Linked DNA regions of Dinoroseobacter shibae DFL 12 = DSM 16493. The protein of the gene in region 2 interacts with the protein of the main gene of each other region in a pairwise test. Links are inferred from orthologs where the notes say so. Each region holds a gene or a part of one and is shown on either strand. Other genes may lie near its edges. The genes, in order: lpdA and odhB.

Region 1 (10,635 bases), 970 kb from region 2 along the record:
TGCACCAGGATTACATCGTCAAGAAGGGCGTCGACGTGAAGGCGCTGAAGGCGGAAATGCTTGAATTGCTTGACAAACGGGGTGCGGAATACCCCGCCGAGCACAATGTCGGACATCTTTATGGAGCCAAACCGGACCTTGCTGCGTTCTACAAGAGCGTGGATCCGACGAATTCCATGAATCCCGGGATCGGGAAGATGTCGAAGTGCAAGCATTACGGCGCAAAACGGGAGGAAGTTTAATGTTGAACCATTGGTATGCATCAGCTGCGTAGCGCTATGCATCTGGCAGGGGTTCTGACCTAACGACCCCCGTGTTATCCACATATCATCACGCGGCATGCGTTGATCGCACGGCCCCGGTGGGGGTCGAGCGGGAGGGAGGAGGAAATTCCCATCCGGTTACAGCGATTAATTTAATGCTGAACGAAATGGCTGGGCCGCAGAGTCCGGACCAAGGGACAGAGGATCATGACGGACACCAAGCACGATATCGACCCGGTGGAATCCCAGGAATGGCAGGAAGCCATCGAGGATGTGATCGCCCGGGACGGCGCGGATCGCGCCCATTACCTTCTGGACAAGGCGGTGCAGCAGGCCCGCGCGGCGGGCGCGACCCTGCCGTTCTCGGCCACCACGCCCTACCAGAACACCATTCCCGCCGATGACCAGTACGACTTCCCCGGCGACCTGGAGATGGAATGGCGGATCCGCACCATCAACCGCTGGAACGCCATGGCCACGGTCGTGCGCCGCAACAAGGTCAGCTCGGAATATGGCGGGCATATCGCGTCCTTTGCGTCCTCGGCGGTGATGTATGACGTGGGTCTGAACCACTTCTGGCGCTCGAAATCGGCGATCCACGGTGGGGATCTCGTGTTCTTCCAGGGCCATGTGATCCCGGGGATCTATGCGCGGTCCTTCATGGAAGGCCGGATCAGCGAGGAGCAGCTGGAAAATTTCCGCTCCGAAGTCGACGGGTCCGGCCTGTCATCCTATCCGCACCCTTGGCTGATGCCGGACTACTGGCAGTTCCCGACCGTGTCGATGGGGCTCGGCCCGCTCATGGCGATCTACCAGGCGCGGTTCATGAAATACATGCACAGCCGGGGCCTCATCGACATGGCCGACCGCAAGGTGTGGTGTTTCCTGGGCGATGGCGAGATGGACGAGCCGGAAAGCCGGGGCGCCATTGACCTCGCGGTGCGCGAGGGGCTGGACAACCTGATCTTCGTGATCAACTGCAACTTGCAACGGCTCGACGGACCGGTGCGCGGCAATGGCAAGATCGTGCAGGAGCTGGAAGGCGACTTCCGCGGCGCGGGCTGGAACGTCATCAAGCTGCTCTGGGGCAAGGGTTGGGACGAATTGCTGGAGAAAGACGTCTCGGGCCGGTTGCGCCAGCTGATGGACGAGACCGTGGACGGCGATTACCAGACGTTCAAATCCAAGGACGGCGCCTATATCCGCAAGCATTTCTTTGGCAAGTATCCCGAGACCGCGGCGCTGGTCGAGGACTGGACCGATGAGCAGATCTGGGCGCTGCGCCGGGGCGGGCACGATCCGCAAAAGGTCTATACCGCGTTCAAGAAGGCGACCGAGACCAAGGGGCAGCCGAGCTGTCTGCTGGTCAAGACCGTGAAGGGTCACGGGATGGGCACGGCCGGCGAGGGCCAGAACACCACCCACCAGCAAAAGAAGATGAACGAGGAGCAGTTGCGCGCCTTCCGCGACCGGTTCAAGATCCCTGTCAGCGACGAGGATGTCGGCAAGGCCCCGTTCGTGGCGCTGAACAACGCGCAGAAGGCCTATATCCTGGAGCGGCGCAAGGAGCTGGGCGGCGAGTTCCCGAAGCGCGAATGGCGCGACACCCCCAAGCTGGAGATCCCTGCGCTGGAGGCGTTCGGCAAGGAGCTGAAATCCACCGGCACGCGTGAGATTTCGACCACCATGGCCTTCGTGCGGATACTGACGACGCTCTTGCGCGACAAGAACATCGGCAAGCAGGTCGTGCCGATCGTGCCGGACGAGAGCCGCACCTTCGGGATGGAAGGCTTGTTCCGCTCGGTGGGGATCTACAACCCGATGGGGCAGACCTACATCCCCGAAGACCGGGACCAGATGTCCTATTACAAGGAGAGCGAGACGGGACAGGTCCTGCAGGAGGGCATCAACGAGGCCGGGGCCATGGCCGACTGGATCGCGGCGGCCACGTCGTACTCCAACCACGGCGTGCCGATGATCCCGTTCTTCATCTACTACTCTATGTTCGGGTTCCAGCGGATCGGCGACCTGGCCTGGGCCGCGGGCGACAGCCGTGCGCGGGGCTTCATGCTGGGCGGCACCGCCGGGCGCACGACGCTGAACGGCGAGGGGCTGCAGCACGAGGACGGGCATTCCCACATCCTGGCGGGCACCATCCCGAACTGCATCAGCTACGATCCGACCTTCAGCTACGAGGTGGCGGTGATCGTCCATCACGGGCTCAAGCGGATGTATGTCGAGCAGGACGACGTGTATTTCTACCTGACGCTGATGAACGAGAACTACACCCATCCGGACATGCCGATGGGTGTAGAAGAGGACATCATCAAGGGGCTTTACCGGTTCTCGAAAACCGCCAAGCCGAACAAGAAGCATGTCAACCTGATGGGGTCGGGCACGATCCTGGTGCAGGCGATCAAGGCGGCCGAGATGCTGAAGGAAGACTTCGGCGTGACCTCGGACATCTGGTCGGCGACCTCGATGAACGAGCTGGCCCGCGACGGGCAGGATTGCGCACGGGCCAACCGGCTCGACCCCCTTGGAGATCAGAAGGTGCCGTTTGTCACGCAACAGCTTGAAGGGGTGACCGGACCGGTCATCGCGGCCACCGATTACATGAAGAACTATGCCGAACAGATCCGCGCGTTCGTGCCGCAGGACTTCACGGTCCTGGGCACCGACGGGTTCGGGCGGTCCGACAGCCGGGTCAACCTGCGCCGGTTCTTCGAGGTGGATTCCAACCACATCGCCGCCGCGGCCATGGTCGCGCTGCACAGGCAGGGGACCGTCACCGATGCGGTGCTGAAAAAGGCGCTCGCCCGGTACGAGATCGACAGCAACAAGCCGAACCCCCGTCTGGTGTGATCGGGACGCGTCCGTCCGGCCCGGCCTGCGCGCGGCGCGGGACAGGGCCGGCGGATGCCAGGGAATGAGAAGGACAAGACAATGGCAATCGAAGTAAACGTGCCCGATATCGGCGATTTCACCGATGTTCCGGTGGTCAGCATCCTGGTTTCGGTCGGCGATGTGGTCGCCGAAGAAGACCCCTTGCTGGAACTGGAGAGCGACAAGGCGACCATGGAAGTGCCCAGCCCCGTTGCGGGCAAGGTGGTCGAGATCAAGGTGGCCGAGGGCGATACCGTTTCCGAAGGTACGCTGATCATGATGATGGAGGCCGAAGATGGCGCGGCGGGCGCCTCGGAGCCGGCGCCTTCGGCACCAGCCGCCTCGGCGCCCGCGGCCCCGTCCGCTGCCGCGCCCGCGGCCCCCACCGACCCCAAGCCTGCGCCGGTGACCGATGCGGGCTTCGGCAAGGCCCATGCGAGCCCCTCGGTGCGGGCCTTCGCCCGGTCCCTGGAGATCGATCTGAGCAAGGTCAACGGCACCGGCCGCAAGGGGCGCATCCTGCGCGAGGATGTGACCGCCTATCTGAAATCCAGCACGGCGCCTGCACCCGCCAAGGGGGGGGCTGCGTCCGGGGGCATGGGTATTCCGCCGATCCCGGTGGTGGATTTCTCGAAATTCGGCCCGGTCGAGGACGTGGAGATGCCGCGGATCAAGAAGATTTCCGGCCCTGCGTTGCACCGGTCCTGGCTGAACATCCCGCACGTCACCCATAACGACGAGGCGGACATCACCGATCTCGACAAGTACCGCAAGGAGATGGACACCCAGGCCAAGGAAGACGGCTACCGGGTGACGCTTCTGTCTTTCGTGATCAAGGCGAGCGTCTCGGCATTGAAGACCCATTGGGAATTCAACAGCTCGATCCATCCCGACGGCGACAAGCTGATCAAGAAGGCGTTCTACAATATCGGCTTTGCGGCGGACACGCCCAACGGGCTGATGGTGCCGGTGATCAAGGATGCGGACCGCAAGGGGCTGGTGGAGATTTCCAAGGAGCTGATGGAGCTGTCGGCCAAGGCCCGTGCGGGTGAGTTGAAGGGGCCGGACATGCAGGGCGCGACCTTCACCATCTCGTCGCTCGGCGGGATTGGCGGGACGTCCTTCACGCCCATCGTCAACGCACCCGAGGTGGCGATCCTGGGCCTGACACGCTCGAAGATGGCGCCGGTCTGGAATGGCGAGGAGTTCGTGCCGCGCCTGATGCAGCCGCTCTCGCTGAGCTATGACCACCGGGCGGTGGACGGGGCCCTGGCGGCGCGGTTCTGCGTGACGCTCAAGACCCTGCTCGGCGATATGCGCAAGTTGATGTGGTAAGGAGACGGACCGATGGACATTAAAGTACCCGATATCGGGGATTTCACCGATGTGCCGGTCGTCTCGATCCTTGTGGCCGTGGGCGACACGGTGGCCGAGGAAGACCCGCTGATCGAGCTGGAGAGTGACAAGGCGACCATGGAGGTGCCGTCACCGGCCGCCGGTGTCGTCAAGGAGATCAAGGTGGCCGAGGGCGACAACGTCTCGGAAGGCACCGTGATCATGGTGTTCGAGAGTTCAGGCGCCGAAGAAGCCCCGAAAGGGGCTGATGAGGCCCCCGCAGCCGCCGCTGCCCCCGAGGCCGTGGCCGCGACCGGTACCGCGACCGGCCCGGGGGATGTGCATGGCGAGGTGGTGGTGCTGGGCTCCGGCCCCGGGGGCTACACCGCGGCGTTCCGGGCGGCGGATCTGGGCAAGAAGGTGGTTCTGATCGAGCGCTACCCGTCTCTGGGTGGGGTCTGCCTCAACGTCGGCTGTATTCCGTCCAAGGCGCTTCTGCATGTCGCCAAGGTCATCACCGAGGCTGAAGAGATGGGCGCGCACGGCGTCAGTTTCGGCAAGCCGAAGGTGGATCTGGACGAATTGCGCGCCTTCAAGGACAGCGTGATCGGTCAGTTGACCGGCGGCCTGAGCGGTTTGGCCAAGGGCCGCAAGGTCGAGGTCGTCACCGGCTATGGCAAGTTCACCGGGCCGAACATGATCGCGGTGGAAGGCGAGGATGGCGTCACGACGGTCAGCTTCGACCAGTGCATCATCGCGGCAGGCTCCGAGCCGGTGAACCTGCCGTTTCTGCCCGAGGATGACCGGATCATCGACAGCACCGGCGCGCTGGAGCTCAAGGACATCCCCAAGCGGATGCTGATCCTGGGCGGCGGTATCATCGGGCTGGAAATGGCCTGTGTCTATGATGCGCTGGGCTCGGACATCACCGTGGTCGAGTTCATGGATCAGCTGATGCCGGGGGCCGACAAGGACATCGTCAAGCCGCTGCACAAGCGGATCGAGGGCCGGTACGAGAACATCCTGCTCAAGACCAAGGTGACCGGGGTCGAGGCGCTCAAGAAGGGGCTGAAGGTCACTTTCGAGGACGCCAAGGGTGAGCTCACCACGGACACCTTCGACAAGGTGCTCGTGGCCGTGGGGCGCAAGCCGAACGGCGCGCTGATCGATGCCGAGAAGGCCGGGGTCGCCGTGGACGAGCGCGGCTTCATCGCCGTGGACAGCCAGCAGCGCACGGGTGTTGCGCATATCTTCGCCATCGGTGACCTGGTGGGCCAGCCGATGCTGGCGCACAAGGCGGTGCATGAGGGCAAGGTCGCGGCAGAGGTCTGCGCGGGTCACAACCGCCATTTCGATGCGCGGCTGATCCCCTCCGTGGCCTATACCGACCCTGAGGTCGCCTGGTGCGGCGTGACGGAGACCGACGCCAAGGCCAAGGGCATCGCCTACGAGAAGGGGGTCTTTCCCTGGGCGGCGTCGGGGCGGTCCCTTTCCAATGGCCGGTCCGAGGGGATTACGAAGCTGCTGTTCGACCCCGAGGACGACCGGGTGATCGGGGCCTGCATCGTGGGCACCAATGCGGGCGATCTGATCTCGGAGGTGGCGCTGGCCATCGAAATGGGCGCGGATGCGGTCGATCTGGGCCACACCATCCACCCGCACCCGACCCTGTCGGAGACGGTGAATTTCGCCGCCGAGATGTTCGAGGGCACGATCACCGACCTGATGCCGCCGAAGAAGAAAAAGGCCCACTAGGCTCTCTTAGGGTCAAGACCCGGACGCCGTGCCCCCCGGGGCGCGGCGTCTTGCGTTGGGGGTGCGGGGATTTGTTAACCGGGGCGTGCCAGAACCGGCAGTGCGGCGCGGTCCGGGCGCGCGGGGCTGCCACAGTTTGTCCCGTTTGCCGCGAATTCCGGTCCCGGCGCTTTGCGCAGCACGGGGGCTGTGGTTCTGTGCGTTTATCCAGGATTTTCGGTGCCCGGCCCCGGTGCGCCCCATTTCAGAGGTTGATTTCATGCCCGATCCCGTCGTTCTGCTTGGCCCCGGCCGCTCTTTCACGACCGTTGCCGCGGGGATGCTTGGCCAGCATCCGCAACATTACGGGATGCCGGAGCTGAACCTGGCCTTGGGCGACACGGTGGGGGAGTTTCTGGCCATGACCATGGGCGGTCGCAACGGGCTGGCCCACGGGATTGTGCGGGCCATGGCGCAGCTGGAGTTTGGCGAGGTCACCGCAAGGGGCGTGGAGGAGATGCGCGCCTTTCTGCACGCAAACCGGGACATGACCACGCGGGAGTTGATGGCGGCGCTCCAGGACATGGTGGCGCCGAAAGCGATCGTCGAGAAAAGCCCGGCAATCGCGGCGGATGCGCATTTTCCGTTCCGGCAGGAGCAGATCCTGCCCGGGGCGAAATACATCCACATCACCCGCCACCCGATGTCCGCCGGCCGGTCGATGATCGACGCGAAGTGGTACACGATGATCCTGCGCTCGCCCGTGGGCGACTCCTGGGACCGGCGCATGGACCCGCCGGTTCTGGATCCGCAGGTGCATTGGTTCGAGGCCCATGAGCGGCTGCTGAACTTCCTCGACACCATTCCGGCGGATCGGCAGATGCGGCTGCGCGGCGAGGACCTGCTGGCCGATCCCGACACCTGGCTGGCGCGGATCTGCGCCTGGCTCGGGGTGGATACGGGCCCTGCGGCGATCGAGGCGATGAAGCACCCCGAAACCTCGCCCTTCGCCCGGCCCGGGCCACAGAATGCCCAATGGGGGGGCGACCCGAGCTACCAGGACAACCCGGCCCTGCGGCCCTACACCATCAAGCCCGAGCGGCTGAGCGGGCCTTTGCCCTGGCGCGAGGATGGGGTCGGGTTCGCCGATCACGTGATCGAAATGGCGCAATTTTTCGGCTATGAGGATGGCGGGCCGGCGCAGGGGGGCTGAAACCCGCGTCGGGAAACCATTGGTTTGCAAATTCGTGTCAAACCGTGGTTGAGTTTGGCAGGCCCGGTCGGGACCTGACCACGCACGCATGAGAGGAACGGATCGGTGAGCACGGGATTCGAGGCGATAACGGCGCAGGTCAAGCTGGTGATCTGGGACCTGGACGAGACCTTCTGGCAGGGCACCTTGTCCGAAGGGGGCATTACGCCGATCCCGGCCCATGCAGAGATGATCAAGACGCTCGCGGATCGCGGGATCATGTCGTCGATCTGTTCCAAGAACGATTTCGACACCGCCAAGGCGGAGTTGGAGAGGCTCGGCGTCTGGGACTACATCGTGTTTCCCCATATCGACTGGACCCCGAAAGGCCAGGCGATCAAGACCATGCTGTCGGCCATGGGGTTGCGGGCGCCGAACGTGGTGTTTCTCGACGACAATCACATGAACCTCGAAGAGGCCGCGTTCTTCAACGAGGGGCTGATGTGCGTGGATGCGACCCAGCCGCTCGCCGGGCTGCTCGATCTGCCGCAGATGAAGGGCAAGGACGACCGCGCCCATTCCCGACTGGCCCAATACAAGATGCTGGAGACCAAGCAGGCCGCGCAAGCCGAGGGCGCGCTCGACAACATGGCGTTCCTGCGCCAATCGCAGATCCGGGTCGAGATCCTGACCGATCTGGAGCCGCATATGGACCGGGTTCTGGAGCTGATCAATCGCACGAACCAGCTGAACTTCACCAAGAATCGGGTGGAGACGCCGGAGGCGCGGGCGGAGTTGGACGCGCTCCTGGCAACCTCGGGGGTGCATGCGGGGCTGGTGCGGGTGACGGACCGCTACGGCGATTACGGGATCGTGGGCTTCTTTGCCGCGCGGGTGAAATACAGCGGCACAACCGTGCATCATTTCTGCTTTTCATGCCGGACGCTCAACATGGGGGTGGAGCAGTTCGTCTGGCAGCGGATCGGTGCGCCGGAATTCGACTTCAAAGGCCCGGTGGCAAGCCAGCTGGACGCAGGCGCGGAGGTGGACTGGATCGCGGAGGCGTCGTCGTCGGACCAGGTGTTTTCCGAGCAGGACGATCGGACCCTGTGCCTTGTCGGCGGGTGCGACCTGCTGCAGGTGTCGTTTTACTGCGGCACCAACCGGCATGAATTCGTCAACAAGGAGGATCGCGGATACCTCGTGCGCTATGACGATCCGGGGTTTTTCCTGAACCCGCGCAAGCCTTTGAAACATGATCAGACGTTGAAGAAGTTTCCCACCTGGTCCTGGCAGGACATGGAGGATCTTGATGTTGCCCTGGCGGACTCCGATGTCGTGCTGCTGTCGCTCTATTACGCGGTGCCGGGGGACACGTTCTTTACCTTCGGCGGCAAGGAGTGGGGCGGGGAATACCTGGTCAAGGTGCCGCCGCGCACGCTGAAGAAGTTCATCAAGTCCGACCAGGCGTTGTGGTTTGCCAAGTCCTTCTATCACCGGCGCTACACGCTGGAGGAGAGCCTTGAACTGACGCGCCGGAGCATGGAGCGGGCGATGAGCCTCGTGAAGCCGGACGCACAGGTCTTTGTGCTGACGGCGGCGACCAAGACCGGGATGCAGGCAGAGCGGACGGGCGAGATGCGCGCGGCCTATAACGCGATGTGCAAGGCGTTCTGCGCGGGCCACGCCCAGGCCCATCTGGTCGATCTGGACGAGGTCCTGCTGGAAGAGGATTTCCAGGACAGCGACCACTACACGCGCGCGGGCTATTTCAAGATCGCGAAATGCGTGAACGACTACATGGCCGACCAGTCGGGGGCCGCCGCGGATGTCGCGGCGGAGTAACACGCCTGTGCGGTCCGCTGCCGGGAAAGTGGCTCCCATGATGTGATTAATTCCTGGGCGCCTCGCGCAATTTGCTCGCTTCCTGTGCGCCCTCGGGGGGAGATTTCTTGACAAGGGTCAAGGCTATCCATCAAAGGGGGGCATGTGTGGGATCGAGTTTACGAATGCGTAACCTTTTACCGTCAGGCAGATCTGCAGAAGGAAAGGGGCCGCACGTGATCGGGACATGGGCGCGTTTTGGCCAAGTTGCAGCCTCTGTGCAGGTGCGAAACTTGATAGAATTGCGCCGAAGCGATAGGCTGTCAGGATTGGTTTTGCCAAGATATGCTGCATTGCAATATACGCGGGGCCTTCGGGCGCTGATGGAATTTGATCTTCGCGGGCGGTGGTCCGCTAACGTTGCGGTAACGCGCCGGTGGATAGACAGTCATGGTGCTGAAAGCGCGCAAGTGTGAGATGGGGGGTCTTCTGGCCCGTCCAAGGGTGTAGACAGAGCACGGTGGTTGCGCCCGACGAGCGGGGCAGAAGGCCGAGTATTTGTGAATTTCATTGTAGGAGTGACCTGTATGCCATTGACGAAGAGTGATTTTCTGATCTTCGCCAGTTCGGTTCCCAACAAGATCACTCCGGGGATTGCGATTTCCGCCAGCCGTGCGGGCCATTGGGGGATTCTCGACCTCGAGTTTGCGGATGCGGCTGCGCCAGCGGTTCGCCGGGCACTGACGGACGTCGCGGCCAAGGCCCGCGGACGCTGGGGGCTGAAGCTGTCCAGCGGATCCGCGGCGGAGTTTGTTGCAGGTGCAGCACAGTCCGTGTCGGAGCCCGCTTGTGTCATTCTCGTTCCCCAGGACGCGACCTCGCTCGCCTGCGCCGTGGACGCTGTGCGCGCCGCGGTTCCGGACGCAAGTGTTCTGGTGGAGCTCATCGATACCACCTTCCTCGCCGCGGCGGAGGCTGCCGGGGTCGACGGGGTCGTGGCCAAGGGGCACGAGGCGGGCGGACGGGTCGGGGACGAGACCACGTTCCTGCTGCTCCAGCGCTTGACGAAAGCAACCGATTTGCCGGTGATCGCGGCCGGCGGAGTGTCGGTCAACACGGCGGCCGCGCTGAAGGTGGCCGGGGCGCGGGGCATTCTGCTGGACTGGCCACTTTGCGCCTTCGAGGAGGCGGAGTTGCCCTCGCCGATGCTGCGCGCGATCACGCGGATGGATGGCAGCGAGACCAACTGTCTGGGCCAGGATTTCGGCGCCGGGCATCGGGTGTTCTGGCGGGCCGACCACAAGCCTGCGCGGGCGTTGGACATGCTCGACATTCCCGGCAGCGATCCGGTGGCGTTTCGCGCCGCGGTGAAGGCGGCGGTGAATGCCGACGATCCGGTCT
Region 2 (10,543 bases):
TCACCGATGTGGCGGGGCTGCGCGTGGGTCATGCGCAGGACGCGGGCGTGAAATCCGGGGTCACGGTGCTGACCGCGGACGCCCCCTTCACCGCCGGGGTGCATGTCATGGGCGGTGCCCCCGGCACGCGGGAGACGGACCTTCTGGCCCCGGACAAGACGGTGGAGCAGGTGGATGCGCTGGTGCTGTCGGGCGGCTCGGCCCTGGGGCTCGACGCGGCCTCGGGCGTGGCGGATGCCCTGCGCGCGGCGGGGCGCGGGTTCGACGTGGGCGGGCAGCGCGTGCCGATCGTGCCCGCTGCGATCCTCTTCGATCTGCTCAATGGCGGCGACAAGGACTGGATGGTGAACCCCTATAACTGGCTGGGGCGCGAGGCGCTGGAAGCCGCAGCACCCGAGTTCGCGCTGGGCACCGTCGGGGCCGGGACCGGGGCCTTGACCGCGACGCTGAAGGGTGGGCTTGGCTCTGCCTCGGTGGTGCTGCCGGACGGGGTGTGCGTGGGCGCGCTCGTGGCCGTCAATGCGCTGGGCTCGGCGACCATGGGTCCGGGGCGGCATTTCTGGGCGGCCCCGTTCGAGATGGGCACGGAATTCGGCGGGTTGGGCATGGGCGCGGTCGATCCCGCGGCGCTGCCTGCAATCAAGGGCGGGCACAAGACCGCGACGACCATCGCCATCGTTGCCACCGACGCGGCGCTGAGCCAGGCCGCCTGCACCCGCATGGCGGCGGCCGCCCATGACGGGATGGCCCGGGCGCTGGTCCCGTCGCACACGCCCATGGACGGCGATCTGGTCTTTGCGGCCTCCCACGGGGACAAGGCGGGCGATCCGCTGATGATCGGCCATGCGGCGGCCCTGTGCCTCGCCCGTGCCATCGCCCGTGGGGTGTACGCCGCGACGCCGGAGGCGGGCGACCTGCTGCCCTGCTGGTCGGACCTGCCGGGTTAGGCCAGCAGCGCGCTCGTCAGCGGGCCGTCAGGCTCTGCCAGATCGTCGATCACGTCGAAATGGTGCCGCCCCGCGGCGATGCGATGCTGCGCGCCCCAGGCCTCGGCCAGCCAGCGGGCCTGGTCGAGAAAAACCGGCCGTTCCTCGGCCCCGACCCAGACGGTGACCGGGCAATCGGGGGCGGGGGCGTGCAGGGGGCTCTCGGCCGCCGCGATCTCCGGGGTCAGGCGCAGGGTTTCGGCCATCTCGGTCCTCAACAGCGGCTCGAGATCGCTGACCGGCGAGATCGGCACGATCCGCGCCACCCGCGACAGCACCTCGGGCGCGAGCCCGGCCGCGGGCATCCGGGCCACCAGGTGCCCGCCGGCGGAATGGCCCGTCAGCCGGATCGGACCCGCCACATGCCGCGCGGCCAACGCGATCGCGCCGCGCACCGATGCGGTGATCTCGGGGATCGTCACCTCGGGGCAGAGCGGATAGCCGGGCATGGCCACGGCCCAGCCCCGCGCCAGCGGCCCAGCGGCAAGATGGGACCAGTCCGTGCGGTCGAACCGCCGCCAGTAGCCGCCATGGACGAAAACGACCAGCCCCGCCGGTGTACCCTCGGGCAGGAACAGGTCCAGCTTCTCGCGCGGATGGGCGCCATGGGCGATCCCGATCTCGCCGCGCGCGCCCTCGCGGAACGCGGCCGCCGCCCGTGGCCAACGCTCCACATACGCACTTGCCCCGGGGATGAAGCTCGCGTTGTCATATGCCGCCGTCCAGTCCATCCGCGCCTCTCTTGTCCTTGTCCGGTCGCCCGGTTAGCTGTGGGTGTGACACATCAGACGTGGGAGGGTCCAGAATGCTCGATACAGTGACGGAATTGCGGGAACACCTGAAGGATCCCGCGCTCCTGGCCAGCAAGGCCTATTTCGCGGGTGCCTGGACGGATGCGGACAGTGGCGCGACCTTCCCGGTGACCAACCCGGCGCGCGGCGACGTGATCGCCCATGTGCCCGACCTGGGCCGGGCCGAGACCGCCCGCGCCATCGCCGCCGCAGACGCCGCGCAGAAGCCCTGGGCCGCGCGCACCGCCAAGGACCGCGCGCAGGTGTTGCGGCGCTGGTTCGACCTGATCGTCGGGAATGCCGACGACCTGGCGCGGATCCTGACCGCCGAGATGGGCAAGCCGCTGGCCGAAGCCAGGGGCGAGGTGATGTATGGCGCGTCTTTCGTGGAATGGTTCGCCGAAGAGGCCAAGCGCCTCTATGGCGAGACCATCCCGGGTCATTTGCCGGACGCGCGCATCCAGGTGATCCGCCAGCCCATTGGCGTGGTGGGGGCGATCACCCCGTGGAACTTCCCCATTGCCATGATCACCCGCAAGGCCGCGCCGGCGCTGGCGGCCGGCTGCGCCTTCCTGTCGAAACCGGCCGAGGACACGCCGCTCTCGGCGCTGGCGCTGGCGGTTCTGGCCGAACGGGCGGGGATCCCTGCAGGGCTCTTCGCCGTGCTGCCGAGCAGTGATTCCTCGGCCATTGGCAAGGAATTCTGCGAGAACCATACCGTGCGCAAGCTGACCTTCACCGGCTCGACCCAGGTGGGGCGCATCCTGCTGGCGCAAGCCGCCGATCAGGTGAAGAAATGCTCGATGGAGCTGGGCGGCAACGCGCCCTTCATCGTGTTCGACGATGCCGATCTCGACAAGGCGGTCGAGGGGGCGATGGCCTGCAAGTTCCGCAACGCGGGCCAGACCTGCGTCTGCGCCAACCGGATCTATGTGCAGGACGGGGTCTATGACGCCTTCGCCGAGAAGCTGGCCGCCGCGGTGGAGGAGCTGAAGGTCGGGGATGGCGCGGCCGAGGGTGTGACCATCGGCCCGCTGATCAATATGCCCGCGGTGGAGAAGGTGCAGGATCACCTCGACGACCTGCGCGCCAAGGGTGGAACGGTCGTGACCGGGGGCGAGACACATCCCCTCGGCGGCACGTTCTTCACCCCCACGGTGGTGACCGGCGTGACGCAGGAGATGAAAGTGGCGCGGGAGGAAACCTTCGGCCCGGTCGCGCCGCTCTTCCGGTTCACGGAGGAGGACGAGGTCATCGCCATGGCCAATGACACGATCTTCGGGCTCGCGGGGTATTTCTACGCCCGCGACATCGGCCGGATCACCCGGGTGTCCGAGGCGCTGGAATACGGCATCGTCGGGATCAACACCGGCATCATCTCGACCGAAGGGGCGCCCTTCGGCGGGGTCAAGCAATCGGGGCTTGGGCGCGAAGGGTCCCGCCACGGGATCGACGAGTATCTCGAGATGAAATACATCTGCCTGTCGATCTGACGGGTCGCCGCCGGGGCCAAGCCCGTTGGAACGGGCTTAAGCCGCTTGCAAGCGGCTTGGTCGAGGCGCCCTACGGCGCCTCGATGCCCGGATGTCAGGCGTGGATCGCCCCGTCGCCGCAGGCCAGGGCCGCTTCGCGCATGGCCTCGGAATAGGTCGGGTGCGCGTGGCAGGTGCGGGCCAGGTCCTCGGCCGCCGCCCCGAATTCCATCGCGACGCAGACCTCGTGGATCAGGTCGCCCGCCATGGGGCCGATCACATGGGCGCCGAGGATCCGGTCGGTTGCCTTGTCTGCCAGCAGCTTGACGAACCCGTCGGCGGCGAAATTGGCCTTCGCCCGACCGTTGCCCATGAAGGAGAACTTGCCCACCTTGTAGGCGACGCCCTCGGCCTTGAGTTGTTCCTCGGTCTTGCCGACGCTGGCGACCTCGGGATGGGTGTAGATCACCCCGGGGATCACGCCGTAATTCACATGGGGGTGCTGCCCGGCGATCATCTCGGCCACGGCCATGCCCTCGTCCTCGGCCTTGTGGGCCAGCATCGGCCCCTCGATCACGTCTCCGATCGCATAGACCCCGGGCACATTCGTGCGGTAGCTGCCGTCGGTGGCGATCTGCCCCCGTTCGGTCATCTTCACCCCCAGGGCGTCGAGCCCGAGCCCCTCGGTGAACGGTTTACGCCCGGTGGAGACGAGCACGATGTCTGCTTCAAGGCTATCCTCGCTGTCATCCTTGCGCATCTTGTAGGTGACCTTGGCCTTGCTCTTGGTCGCGGCCACTTTCTGCACTGCAGCGCCGGTGATGAATTTCAGCCCCTGCTTGGTGAGGATCTTCTGGAACTGGCGGGCAACCTCGAGGTCCTGGCCCGGGGTGATCCCGTCCATGAACTCGATCACCGAGACCTCGGTGCCGAGCCGCGCATAGACCGAGCCAAGCTCCAGCCCGATCACGCCGCCGCCGACCACGACCATGCGCTTGGGGATCTTGCCCAACTCCAGCGCGCCGGTGGAGGTAACGACGACCTTTTCGTCGATCTCGACCTCCGCGCCGGGGATCGAGGCAGGCTCGGAGCCAGACGCAATGATGATGTGCTTGGCCTCGTGGGTCTCGTCGCCAACCTTGACCTTGCCCGCCTCGGGGATCGAGGCCCAGCCCTTCAGCCAGTCGACCTTGTTCTTCTTGAACAGGAACTCGATGCCCTTGGTGTTCTGGCCGATCACGTCGTCCTTGTAGGCCAGCATGGTTTTCCAGTCGATTTTCGGCGCGGGCACCTTGATGCCCATCTTCTCGAAGTTGTGCTCGGCCTCGTGGACTTGGTGGGAAGCATGGAGCAGCGCCTTGGACGGGATGCAGCCCACGTTCAGGCAGGTGCCGCCCAGGGTGTCGCGCCCTTCCACGCAGGCAGTCTTGAGGCCCAGCTGCGCGCAGCGGATCGCGCCGACATAGCCGCCGGGGCCGGAGCCGATGATGATAACGTCATAGCTTGCCATGGTGAGGTCCTTTCATGGGGCGGGCGGGGTCGAGGGGGCGCTGCCCCCGTCGCTGCGCGACTCCCCCGGAGTATTTTTGCACAAATGAAGTCACAGAAGGGCCGAGAGCAGCATGACCACGGTGGCGATGAAGCCGACCATCCAGATGACGGATCGCCAGGGGGCGAGGCCCTGGGCATAGGCGGGCACATAGAGGATGCGCGCGATCAGGTAGGCATGGGCGCAGAGCGCGGTGAACGGGGTGGACTGATCCGAGAGGGTGACGACGACCACCGCGATGGTGAAGAGGGTGAGCCCCTCGAAATGATTGTTCATCGCGCGCTGCAGCCGTCCCGCAAGGCCGGTCAAAACGATCGGTTCGTCCCTTGGGCTCATGGCGCGTTTGGGGCCCACCTGGATATTGGCGGCGACCGAGTAGAGGATGAATTGCACGACCTGGAGCAGGGCGGCGAGGGCGAGGACGGTAAGTTCGGTGGTCATTTATTCGTCGTAATGTCGTTTGATTAGGCGCGATCCGATGAAAAGGCAGGCGATAACCACCGCTCCGCTTAGCAGACCAACAATACCGGAATAAGAAAGCCGCTCGCCCTCTGACATTCCTGCGGGCGCATTGGCGACCATCACTGCCAAGACGATCCGAGAGAAAACCCATCCAATTATGAGCGAAGCCACGAAGGCCAAGACACCGGCTAGTTTTCGATTCATTTCTACCCCCAGAAGACAAGAGCGGGGCATGATGCCCCGCTCTACGGGTTACAAATCCATCAGCAGCCGCCGGGGATCCTCCAGCGCCTCTTTCACGCGCACGAGGAAGGTCACCGCCCCTTTGCCGTCCACGATCCGGTGGTCGTAGCTGAGGGCCAGGTACATCATCGGGCGGATCTTGATTTCGCCGTTGATGACCATCGGGCGGTCCTGGATCTTGTGCATGCCGAGGATGCCCGACTGCGGCGGGTTCAGGATCGGCGAAGACATCAGCGAGCCGTAGACCCCGCCGTTCGAGATCGTGAAGGTCCCGCCCTGCATCTCGGCCATGCTGAGCTTGCCGTCCCGGGCGCGGCGGCCCTTTTCGGCGATGGCCGCCTCGATCTCGGCAAAGCTCATGCGGTCCGCGTCCCGGATCACTGGCACCACGAGGCCCTGGGGCGTGCCCGCGGCGATGCCCATATGGACGAAGTTCTTGTAGACGATGTCGGTGCCGTCGATCTCGGCATTGACCTCGGGCACCTCCTTCAGGGCATGACAGCAGGCCTTGGTGAAGAAGGACATGAAGCCTAGGCGAACGCCGTGTTTCTTCTCGAACAGGTCCTTGTACTCTTTCCGGAGCGCCATGGTCTCGGTCATGTCCACCTCGTTGTAGGTGGTGAGCATCGCGGCGGTGTTCTGGCTGTCCTTCAGGCGCTTGGCGATGGTCTGGCGCAGCTTGGTCATTTTGACCCGCTCTTCGCGCGCCGCGTCCTCGGCGGCCACCGGGGCGCGCGGGGCGGCGGACGGGGCCGGGGCGGCGGCTTTCGGTGCGGCCAGTGCGGCCAGCACGTCGCCCTTCATCACGCGCCCGTCGCGGCCCGTGCCCTGAACATCGCCAGAGGCAAGGTTGTTCTCCGCCATCAGCTTCTTGGCCGAGGGCGCGTCCTCCACATCTTTGCCCTGGGCGGTGGGCGCCGCCGGTGCGGGAGCCGGTTCCGAAGGGGCCGCGACCGCGCCGGCCCCGCCGAGCACGGCGAGCTTGGCCGAGGCCTCCACCGTGGCGCCCTCGGGCGCCAGGATCTCGGTCAGAACACCCGCCGCCGGGGCAGGCACCTCGACCGACACCTTGTCGGTTTCCAGCTCGCACAGCATCTCGTCCTGGACAACCGTGTCACCGACCTTCTTGAACCAGGTCGACACCGTGGCCTCGGTCACGCTCTCGCCCAGGGTCGGGACCATCACGTCGACGCTCTCGCCGCCGCTCTCGGCCGGGGCCGCTTTCGGGGCCGCCGGCGCCGCCTCGGCCGCCGCTGCGCCGGAGCCTTCGCCGATCGAGGCCAGCAGGGCATCGACGCCCACGGTGCTGCCCTCGGCAGCGACGATTTCGGCCAGGGTGCCGGCGGCGGGGGAGGGGACCTCCACCGTCACCTTGTCGGTCTCCAGCTCGCAGAGCATCTCGTCCACCGCGACGGTATCGCCGGGCTTCTTGAACCAGGTGGCCACCGTGGCTTCGGTGACACTTTCCCCCAGCGTCGGGACGCGGACTTCTACAGACATATTCTTATCCCTCAATCGTAAGCGCTTCGTTCACGAGCGCGGCTTGTTGTGCTTTGTGCTGGCTGGCCAGACCCGTGGCGGGCGACGCCGATGCCGCGCGTCCGGCATAGACCGGGCGGGTATGCTTGGCGCCGATGCGGCTCAGCACCCATTCGAGGTTCGGCTCCACGAAGGTCCAGGCCCCTTGGTTCTTGGGTTCTTCCTGGCACCAGACCATCTCCGCGCCCTTGAAGCGCTCCAGCTCCTTCATCATGGCCAGCGCCGGGAAGGGATAAAACTGCTCCAGACGCAGCAGGTAGATATCGTCGATCCCGCGGGCGTCGCGTTCCTCCAGCAGGTCATAATAGACCTTGCCGGAACACAGCACGACACGCTTGATCTTGTCGTCCGGTCGCAGCGTGGTATCCGAGTTGCCCTTCTGCGCGTCGTCCCACAGCACCCGGTGGAAGCTCGACCCGGTGGTGAAATCCTCGGCATTCGAGATCGCCAGCTTGTGCCGCAGGAGCGACTTGGGCGTCATCAGGACCAGCGGCTTGCGGAAGGTCCGGTGCAATTGCCGCCGCAGGATGTGGAAGTAGTTCGCCGGTGTGGTGCAGTTCGCCACGATCCAGTTGTCCTCCGCCGACATCTGCAGGAACCGCTCCAGCCGCGCCGAGGAGTGCTCCGGCCCCTGGCCCTCGAACCCGTGGGGCAGCAGCATCACAAGGCCGGACATCCGCAGCCATTTGCGCTCGCCCGAGCTGATGAACTGGTCGAACATGATCTGCGCACCGTTGGCGAAATCGCCGAACTGCGCTTCCCACATGGTCAGCGCATTGGGCTCGGCGAGCGAATAGCCATACTCGAACCCGAGCACCGCGTATTCCGACAGGGCGCTGTCGATCACTTCGTAGCGCGCCTGGCCCTCGCGGATGTGGTTCAGCGGATAGTAGCGCTCTTCGGTCTCCTGGTTCACGATGCCCGAATGGCGCTGCGAGAACGTGCCGCGGGTGGAATCCTGCCCCGACAGTCGGACCGGGTAGCCCTCGGTCAGGAGCGAGCCGAAGGCCAGCGCCTCGGCCGTGGCCCAGTCGAAACCTGCGCCGGTCTCGAACATCTTGGCCCTGGCGTCCAGCAGCCGTCCGATGGTCTTGTGCATCGGGAACCCGTCGGGCACCCGGATCAGCGCTTCGCCGACCTCGGCCATCGTCTCGGGTTTGATGGCGGTCTGGCCGCGCTGGTAGTCTTCCTTGTCGGTGTTCAGGTGCGACCAGCGCCCGTCCAGCCAGTCGGCCTTGTTCGGCTTGTAATCCTTGCCGATCTCGAACTCTTCGTTCAGATGCGCCTGGAAGGCGGCCTTCATGTCCTCGATCTCGCCCTCGGGGATCAGCCCGTCCTTGACCAGCCGGTCGGTATAGAGCTGCAGGGTCGTCTTGTGACCCTTGATCCGCTTGTACATGATCGGGTTGGTGAACATGGGCTCATCGCCCTCGTTATGCCCGAAGCGGCGATAGCAGAAGATGTCCAGCACCACGTCCTTGTGGAATTTCTGGCGGAACTCGGTCGCGACCTTGGCCGCATGGACCACCGCCTCCGGATCGTCGCCGTTGACGTGGAAGATCGGGGCTTCCACCACCAGCGCGTTGTCCGTGGGATAGGGGCTGGAGCGGCTGAAATGCGGCGCTGTGGTAAACCCGATCTGGTTGTTCACCACGATATGGATCGTGCCACCGGTCTTGTGCCCGCGCAGGCCCGACAGCGCGAAGCATTCCGCCACCACGCCCTGGCCTGCGAAGGCCGCGTCCCCGTGCAGCAGGATGGGCAGCACGCCCACCCGTTCGGGATCGCCCAGTTGATCCTGCTTGGCGCGTGCCTTGCCCAGAACCACGGGGTTCACCGCCTCCAGGTGCGAGGGGTTCGCGGTCAGCGACAAGTGCACCGTGTTGCCGTCGAATTCCCGGTCCGACGACGCGCCGAGATGGTATTTCACGTCGCCCGAGCCGTCGACATCCTCGGGCTTGAACGATCCGCCCTGGAATTCGTTGAAAATCGCGCGGTAGGGCTTCGACATCACGTTGGCCAGCACCGACAGGCGGCCGCGGTGGGGCATTCCGATGACGATTTCCTTGACCCCCAGGCTGCCGCCGCGCTTGATGATCTGCTCCATCGCCGGGACCAGCGCCTCGCCGCCATCCAGCCCGAAGCGCTTGGTGCCCATGTATTTCACATGGAGGAACTTCTCGAAGCCCTCGGCCTCCACCAGCTTGTTCAGGATCGCCTTCCGGCCCTCGCGGGTAAACGCGATCTCCTTGCCGAACCCTTCGATCCGCTCCTTGAGCCACCCGGCCTGTTCGGGATCGGAAATGTGCATGTATTGCAGCGCGAAGGTGCCGCAATAGGTCCGCTTCACGATCTCGACGATCTGGCGCATCGAGGCGACCTGCAGCCCCAGCACGTTGTCGATGAAGATCGGTCGATCCATGTCGGCATCGGTGAAGCCGTAGGATTTCGGGTCGAGCTCCGGCTGCAGGTTTTCATCGCGCATGTTCAGCGGGTCGAGATCCGCGGCCAGATGCCCCCGGATCCGGTAGGCCCGGATCAGCATCAGCGCCCGGATGCTGTCGAGCACCGCGCGCTTGATCTGGTCGTCGGACACCTGGATGCCTTTCTCGGCGGCCTTGGCGGCGATCTTCTCGCCGGCGGCCTTGGTCTCGGTCACCGGGGCGGCGGGCCATTCGCCCGTCAGCGCGCCGGTCAGGTCGTCATTCGGGGTCGGCGGCCAGTCGCGGCGCGCCCAGGACGGGCCCTGTGCCTCGGCCTTCACGTCGAGCTCGGCATCCCCGAGCGCGCGAAAGAACTCCGCCCAGGCGGCGTCGACCGCGTTGGGATCGTTGGCATACTGGGCATAGAGCTGCTCAAGGTAGGCCGCGTTGTGCCCTTGCATGAAGCTCGAGGCATGGAAGAGGTCGTTCGGAGATTGGTCGGTCATTGGTGTCCCCCCTCACTTGGGCGTGGGTCCGCAGCATCGCGCGTGTGGGCCCGTGGTGATCTGTCGGTGCCGCGGGGTGCGGCGCCGATGCCTTGAAACGAGGCAGCGCCGCCGTCCCGTTTGAAAGCATCGCGCACGCCCCCCGAAGGGGACGTGCCGTGTGCGGTATGTCGGGCGCAGTGGCCCATGTCAGCCGATCGCCTTGAGCACGGCTTCGCCTAGGCCCGCCGGGCTCTCTGCCACCACGATGCCCGCGCTCTGCATGGCTTCGATCTTGTCCTCGGCGCCGCCCTTGCCGCCGGCGACGATTGCGCCTGCATGGCCCATGCGGCGACCCGGCGGGGCCGTGCGGCCCGCGATGAAGCCCGCGGTGGGCTTCCAGCGGCCGCGCTTCTTCTCGTCGGCGAGGAATTGCGCGGCCTCTTCCTCGGCGGAGCCACCGATCTCGCCGATCATGATGATGCTCTCGGTCTCGTCATCGGCAAGGAACCATTCCAGCACGTCGATATGCTCGGTCCCCTTGATCGGGTCGCCCCCGATGCCGACGCAGGTGGACTGGCCCAGCCCCACGT

Evidence for each region.
Region 1: the proteins of odhB (region 2) and lpdA interact in binary tests that used the Escherichia coli proteins (3 or more experiments, as listed by UniProt). The link is inferred for Dinoroseobacter shibae DFL 12 = DSM 16493 from one-to-one orthologs.

The regions. Positions count from the first base shown.
Region 1 is NC_009952.1:2,069,735-2,080,369, reverse strand. The notes cover bases 3,910-6,867. They hold lpdA (dihydrolipoyl dehydrogenase), read left to right. Parts: upstream 3,910-4,496; coding sequence 4,497-6,239; downstream 6,240-6,867. Other genes in these bases: DSHI_RS10015 (sulfotransferase family protein), read left to right, coding at 6,499-6,867; aceF (dihydrolipoyllysine-residue acetyltransferase), read left to right, coding at 3,910-4,484. Outside these bases: dld (D-lactate dehydrogenase), read left to right, coding at 1-242; aceE (pyruvate dehydrogenase (acetyl-transferring), homodimeric type), read left to right, coding at 471-3,128; more of aceF, read left to right, coding at 3,210-3,909; more of DSHI_RS10015, read left to right, coding at 6,868-7,431; DSHI_RS21390 (hypothetical protein), read left to right, coding at 7,537-9,255; DSHI_RS10005 (type I polyketide synthase), read left to right, coding at 9,822-10,635. UniProt on the Escherichia coli protein: Lipoamide dehydrogenase is a component of the glycine cleavage system as well as of the alpha-ketoacid dehydrogenase complexes.
Region 2 is NC_009952.1:3,035,935-3,046,477, reverse strand. Bases 4,759-7,624 are described here. They hold odhB (2-oxoglutarate dehydrogenase complex dihydrolipoyllysine-residue succinyltransferase), read right to left. Parts: upstream 7,004-7,624; coding sequence 5,513-7,003; downstream 4,759-5,512. Other genes in these bases: DSHI_RS14625 (2-oxoglutarate dehydrogenase E1 component), read right to left, coding at 7,008-7,624; DSHI_RS14640 (MAPEG family protein), read right to left, coding at 4,850-5,239; lpdA (dihydrolipoyl dehydrogenase), read right to left, coding at 4,759-4,759. Outside these bases: DSHI_RS14660 (P1 family peptidase), read left to right, coding at 1-947; DSHI_RS14655 (alpha/beta hydrolase), read right to left, coding at 944-1,717; DSHI_RS14650 (NAD-dependent succinate-semialdehyde dehydrogenase), read left to right, coding at 1,792-3,270; more of lpdA, read right to left, coding at 3,365-4,758; more of DSHI_RS14625, read right to left, coding at 7,625-9,971; sucD (succinate--CoA ligase subunit alpha), read right to left, coding at 10,161-10,543. UniProt on the Escherichia coli protein: E2 component of the 2-oxoglutarate dehydrogenase (OGDH) complex which catalyzes the second step in the conversion of 2-oxoglutarate to succinyl-CoA and CO(2).